DNA from 3 places in the Pseudoalteromonas sp. NCIMB 1079 genome. Region 1 is predicted to be linked to each of the others. Evidence: predicted binding sites of a transcription regulator. Region 1 holds the regulator's gene; each other region holds the start of a gene.
What was found. The regulator LexA, encoded in region 1, represses DNA repair genes until DNA is damaged. The targets are predictions, from matches to a motif close to TACTGTATNNNNATACAGTA.
Positions count from the first base shown of each region.

Region 2: a site for LexA is predicted at 890-909, ahead of ABX891_RS12195 (SulA-like leucine-rich domain-containing protein). Genes of this name have one in related genera too.
Region 3: a site for LexA is predicted at 990-1,009, ahead of ABX891_RS13330 (YebG family protein). Genes of this name have one in related genera too.

Region 1 is NZ_JBEWZA010000001.1:523,338-525,608, reverse strand. It holds gene coxB (cytochrome c oxidase subunit II) at 1-339, opposite strand, end outside; gene lexA (transcriptional repressor LexA) at 823-1,440, opposite strand; gene ABX891_RS02400 (PaaI family thioesterase) at 1,608-2,048, shown strand; gene ABX891_RS02395 (hypothetical protein) at 2,049-2,271, opposite strand, start outside.
Region 2 is NZ_JBEWZA010000001.1:2,641,388-2,643,658, forward strand. It holds gene ABX891_RS12185 (NCS2 family permease) at 1-50, opposite strand, end outside; gene ABX891_RS12190 (tetratricopeptide repeat protein) at 169-633, shown strand; gene ABX891_RS12195 (SulA-like leucine-rich domain-containing protein) at 932-1,366, shown strand; gene ABX891_RS12200 (YchJ family protein) at 1,405-1,884, shown strand; gene ABX891_RS12205 (GGDEF domain-containing response regulator) at 1,959-2,271, opposite strand, start outside.
Region 3 is NZ_JBEWZA010000001.1:2,882,314-2,884,584, forward strand. It holds gene dsbB (disulfide bond formation protein DsbB) at 1-122, shown strand, start outside; gene ABX891_RS13320 (DUF6170 family protein) at 124-426, shown strand; gene ABX891_RS13325 (ComEA family DNA-binding protein) at 451-747, opposite strand; gene ABX891_RS13330 (YebG family protein) at 1,061-1,378, shown strand; gene putP (sodium/proline symporter PutP) at 1,652-2,271, opposite strand, start outside.

The sequences.
Region 1 (2,271 bases):
GGCATCTTCCATTGCAATTAGGGTTTTAGTGGCTGGTACTGCCATAGCAATTAAAATAACAAACGGAATTGCAGTCCAAAGTATTTCTACTTTAGTGCTTTCGTGAAATTGGGCAGGTACAGCCCCTTTAGATTTACGGTGATGAATAAGTGCCCAAAACATAATTGCGAACACTATCACCCCAATCACACAACATATTATAAATATGGTCATGTGCAGCTGATATACATTATTGCTTATATCGGTTACGCCTTTGCGCATATTGTATTGGCTGTTAGCCAAAACTGGGTGCGAAAAAACACATAATATAAGCCACAAGGTAGAGGTCAGTTTACCCATGTGACGGCTCCTTTGATGCTATTGCGAATGCAAAGCGAAGAGGCATACGGCTTAAACGCCAATTCGTTATTTTTATTTTTTTAGCCAATCTTATTTAATATTGATTGGTTTTGCTGCGCCAACAACGAGTTTGTGTATATTGTGTGTTCTCAAAACTAAAAAGCTGTGAGTTATTATTAGCTCAGCACATTAACAACTAGCTAAAAAACGAACAACAAGCAAGTTTTAGTATAAAAAACAATCAGGTGATATTGAATAATTAATAAAAAATCGGTAATCAACTGGGCAACAGAAAGTTCAAAATATGAGCAAAACAAAGGGGTTTAACGCATTCGGAGGGGGAAAATATAAGTGCAAAAAAGTTTACAGCTTAAATAGTCAGTGGGCTGTTTACGCCCTATTTTTAGTACAAATTTTAAAACAAAAATGCGTACTAGTTAGTACGCATTTATAAAACTGCTTGTTTAAAAGCTATTTTTAAAGTCACATCCAATCAGCGTTTCTTATAACGCCAACGGCTAAGCCTTCAATATTAAAAGACTCATTCTCAAGATCTACTTCAATAGAGTCAAAATCGTCGTTTTCAGCATGAAGTAATACTTTACGACCCGCTTTCTCAAGACGTTTTACAGTTACGTCTTCGTCTAGGCGGGCAACAACAACTTGTCCGTTTTCAGCGGTTTGAGTACGATGTACAGCAAGTAAATCACCATCCATAATGCCAATATCTTTCATGCTCATACCGTTAACGCGTAGTAAAAAATCTGCAGCCGGTTTAAACATTAATGGATCGATTTTGCAGTGACTTTCAACGTGCTCTTGCGCCAAAATAGGTGAACCAGCAGCAACACGCCCTATAAGCGGTAAACCTAATTGTTCTGGCTCTTCTTCTTCAATTAATTGAATACCACGGCTTGCACCTGGTTTCATTTTAATTGCGCCTTTTTTAGCAAGTGCTTTTAAATGTTCTTCAGCAGCATTGGCACTTTTAAAACCTAATGTTTGCGCTATTTCAGCACGTGTAGGAGGCATACCAGTGTCTTTAATAAAAACTTTAATTAGTTCGAGTATTTGAGCTTGGCGGTTCGTTAATGGTCGCATACAACTGGTTTTCCATACAGTACATTTAACTGTGAGTATATACAGTTAAATAAAAATCGCAAATTTAAATTAAGCCTTAAAATAGCTAAAGTAATTTCACTTGTGTACATTTTAGGGATATAACTAAAGCTAAGTTTATAAATGATTAAAAATGCAAAGGAGACATTATGAGTATTTGGTACCAGCCCATCACCTTAGAGCTGTGCAAGCAGTTAGAACAAGGCATTAATGGCCAAGGAACATTAATGAAAACTATGGGGATAGAAGTCACAGAAATTGGCGATGATTATTTGGTTGCCACAATGCCGGCAATTCCTGAGCATCATAACCCAATGGGGATGGTTCACGGCGGAGCTAACGTTGTACTTGCCGAAACAGTTGCCAGCTATGCCGCTAACTTTGTTGTCGATTTTACTAAATTTTACTGTGTAGGGCAGGAAATTAGCGCAAGTCATTTAAAAGCATCTCGCAACGGCACTTTAACAGCAACGGCAAGAGCGTTTCATATTGGCAAACGTAGTTCAGTATGGGAAATAAAAATTACAAATAGCCGCAATGAGCTGTGCTGCGTATCAAAAATGACCGCAGCAGTCGTAGAGCGAAGATAGTTACTTTTCGATTGGGTAAATGGTAATTTCCATACCCGCACCAATCGCAGATATACGCAATAATGTATCTGCGTCTAAGGCTTGATTAAAGCACTTAGGAGAAGTCCCTGATTCAAAACCAATATCAAACGTTCTACGTGAACAGCTTAACCATTGCTTTAGCGCGTTACGCGAACACGATTCAATAAGCTCACATATATGGTTTATGGCTTTATCAGGTGTG
Region 2 (2,271 bases), 2.1 Mb from region 1:
CGTTTAACTGTTGAATTATTTTCGCTGAGTTTAAATAAGGCTTCAAACATAATAAACTTGTGATAGTAAAAAGTGACGAGATTTTAACATAAAAATTATCTTTTACAGGACATTTTACCTTGCTATATACTAAACTGTTAAAGTAGTTAAAATAATAAATGAACCAATATGCTTAAAACAACACCTTGTGAGCAAGACTTAGAGCAACAGCTAGACAACATTTTAGGTTTTGTTACTCAACCAGAAAGCAGCCCCGCGCCCATTGATAATAAAAAAGATGAGCAAAGTACTATTAATAAAGCCCTATATTATTTAAAAAATAATCAAGCTCCATTGGCTGCAAAATGGATGCGCCTTGCTGCAATGGCAGGAAACCATAGAGCACAGTTTTATTTAGGTTTATTTTTTGTAAAAGGTGAAGGCGTGCCACAAAGTGTATTTCATGCTGTAGCGTGGTTGAGCTTAGCGAGTAGCCAAGGGTACGCACCTGCCACTGCAGCGGTTACAGATATACGCAAACATATCGAAACTAAGCGATTTAAAGATGCTCAATGTTATGCAGCAAGTTTGTACGAACAAATTCACCAACTCCAGTTTTGTCATATGATCCCTCGCACGAGTGAAAACACATAAGCTAACTAAGTTATAAGTACTGTATACAGTGTTGAAAAATACTGTATATAGTTACAAAGATACTCCTACACAGTATAAAACCCACAAATGAAAACATGACTCAAAAATTTATTTTAAAAATACCCCCTCAAAAACAAGCCTATAACAAGTTGATTAATAAAGAATTATAGATTTAAAAACAAAAAACAATGATCAAAAGCTGAATAACTGTACAAATAAATAGCATAAAATGCTTGCACGAAAGCACTGTATAAACTACTGTATATGAATACTGTATAAAAACCCAGTGAGTGAAATTATGTTACAGCCTATTACCGTAAGAACAGTTAAAAGTTACCAACAAGACGAGCAAAGCGATTGCGTAAATTTGATCCAAATTGAAGATGAAATTTCAGCGACCTTTGAGCTTTTAAAAGTATTACACCAATACAATAGCTCTAATGCATGGACGTTATTAATTGCGCCAGATCATGTACCGAGCAAAGCTTTACTTGACTCATGCTCTATTGATACAAGTAAATTACTTGTTATTAGACAGAAGCACCTAGTAAATCTAGAGTATGTATTAAATTCTGCATTACATAATGGAAACTTTGCAGCGGTAATCACCTGGACCGATATAGTTAATAACCAACTACTTACAAATCTATCGTTCGATTTAAGTAAAACGAATACAAAACTATACTGTTTTACTAAAAACGCACAAACAACAGAGATACCACTCGCTCAATAAGCTTGTTAAACTAATGTTTTAGACTTTGTACTATTATTATGACTTCACTCAATACCACTTTATGTTTTTGCAGCAGTGGGCACAATTATGCCGATTGCTGCGAGCCGCTTCACTTATCTGTTATGCAAACTGACACTCCTGAACAACTTATGCGCTCACGATTCAGCGCTTATGTTATTAAAAATGCAAAATATGTTTATCAAACCTACGCAAAAGAAAAACAAGCTGAGAATCCGGTTAAAGAAATCAATGATTTTGCTAACAGCTGTCGATTTATAAATCTTGATTTAATTGACTCAAGCCATGATGGCGATACTGGAACTGTAGAATTTAAAGCCCAATATTTTTATCAAAACTTATTTTGTGAGCTTCACGAAAAATCGCAGTTTATTAAAGAAAACACTCAATGGCGTTATTTAGATGGCACTATATATCCTGTTGAAGATATTAAAGTAGGCAGAAATGATGACTGCCCATGCGGTAGTAATAAAAAGTACAAAAAATGTCATAGCATGTAATAAATAATCTTATTTAGTATTTATCACCTAAAAGGTGTTTTTAAGCGGCAGAGCAATTTATTAGCTAACTAAACTTAAAAACACACTTTGTTACGCCCTTGCATTTTAGACTCATACATTTTTTCATCTGCGATCTGCAACGTGTTTTTGTTATTTACGTATGGTTGTAGGGTTGCACCGCCAATACTAATAGTCACAAAGTTATATTCTGAATATTTGTGTAATATTCCTAAATCGACCACATTTTGTTTAATTTTACCAGCAACACAAATTGCACCTTCGGTGCTTGTATGCGGTAAAACAACTACAAACTCTTCGCCGCCATAACGCGCAACAAAATCGGTTGGCCTTTGCAAACTATTAGTAATAGTTTGTGCTACTAGGTTT
Region 3 (2,271 bases), 2.4 Mb from region 1:
ATATAGATTGGCAATTTGTTGGTTTGAGCATGCCTGCTTGGATGGAAATTATATTTGGGATTTTCTCACTAACACTATTTATTATAGTTATTGGCCGTTTATTAATTAAAAAGTCGATTTGATATGTTCACATTTTTTTCAAGCCAATTAGATGAGCTTAAGCACCTAAAGGTACGCAAGCGTCAGGACGTAATAGCACTTTCTTTAAGTATGTTATCGCCAACTGATAAAGTGTTACTACGTATTATTAAATTAATATTACTAAGTCCACTATTTTTAATATTCACAGTATTTAAAGGTTGGATATTAATCCCGTTTTTGATACTCGGCGGACTTTGCTACCCACTTTTAACAACACCTATTGAAATCAACTTTGCTAAAAAACACTTAAGCGATGCATTAAAACAATTTAATCAGGGCGCATAGCGCCCTGATTGTTATCTACTGCTATTAAAGTGAAATTTTCCCCTCTAATCTGGCTAATAGTTTTTTACCAATTCCTTTAACTTGCGATAAATCACTGACGCTTTTAAATTCGCCGTTTTCTTCACGGAAGTCCACTATTGCCTGCGCTTTTTTCTTACCTATACCTGGTAGCTTAGCAAGCTTCTCTGCATCGGCATTATTTATACTAATTGTCTCAACTTGAGGCATTTGCTTAGTTACTTCTGATAATTGTGCATACGCGGTAGTCGCGGGTAGTAAGCATAATAAGCTTATTATGAATAAATTTTTTAACGTTTTCATCAAACTTGTCCCTATTCTTCTTTTCTTAATTTTGAATATTGCTCAGGAAAACCAAAAAGTAAGGAACTGAAAAGCTCATCATTTAAAGTGTACCTAAACGCATTATCACTATGATCCGAAATCCTGAAAATGCAGCTGGTACAACAAGTGATTGCTTAACTAAAGTAAAGTTACCGTTTTTTGTCAAATTTAAGACACCTAAAAATTAATACTTCGCGCTTGCAAATTTACGCCCAAACCATTACTGTACATAAAAACAGTAATCTAATGGTTTTTACAAACCACGGTGCCAAGCAATTTTGCAGGAGAAATCATGGCTGTTGTTGTTAAATATGTTGTAGAACGAAACGGAGTCGAGCGTATGACGTTTACTACCAAAAAAGAAGCTGATGCTTATGATAAGATGCTCGATATAGCAGAATCACTTGAGCTAATGCTAGAAAAGGTAGACGTACCGCTTAGTGAGCAACAAATTGAATCACTTGCTTTAGAAATAGCGAAAAGCAAAGATGACTTTATGACCATATTAAAGGGCGGCAAAGATCCAGTTGTTACCAAAGCGCCAGCAAAAAGTAAAAAGTCAGATAACGTTGCATCAATTGAAGATAACAACGATAAAAAAGTAAGTTAATTCATAGAATGTTCCCTCCTCGAACGGGACAAACTAAATAAAAAAGGGAGCAACTAAGTTGCTCCCTTTTTTATTATACCAATTCGCTTAATTAAGTGATCTCTTTGAGGGTGGAAAAACGTGTTGATAGCTAGGCAAAAATTCGATATTTAGTTGTACTAAATGAGAATTTTTTAACGCCGGTAGCAACACGTTTAGCCCCGCAAAATGATTAAGTATTATTGCGGATTGGTATTAATTACTACTCACTTTAAAATAAGTAGTAATTGCTAATTAAAGCTCTTTTTCTACTTCATCAAATAAAGCAGTGATGTTTTGCTCTGGCTCTTTTGTTACTAAGCTAACAACAACAATTGCAATACTCGCTAAAATAAAGCCAGGTACTATTTCGTACATAAAGCTACTTAAGCTTTCACCATTGATAGTAAATGGTCCATATATCCAAATTAGCACAGTAAATGCGCCTACTAACATACCAGCTAACGCACCAGCAAAGTTCATGCGTTTCCAATAAAGGCTAAACAATACAAGTGGTCCAAACGCAGCACCAAAGCCAGCCCACGCATTACTTACTAGGTCTAAAATAGAGCTATCTCTATCGTAAGCCAAATAAATAGCGAACATAGCAACTACGGCAACACTAATACGGCCAACAGCAACTAGCTCTTTATCACTGGCATCTTTACGTAAGAATGTTTTATAGAAATCTTCTGTTAATGAACTTGAACTAACCAATAATTGAGATGAGATAGTACTCATAATCGCAGCCAAAATTGCAGCAAGTAAAAAGCCAGCAATAAGTGGGTGGAACAGCAACTCAGAAAGAATTAAGAAAATTGTTTCAGGATCTTCAACTACAATGTTGTTCTCATAAGTATAAGCTGCACCAAATA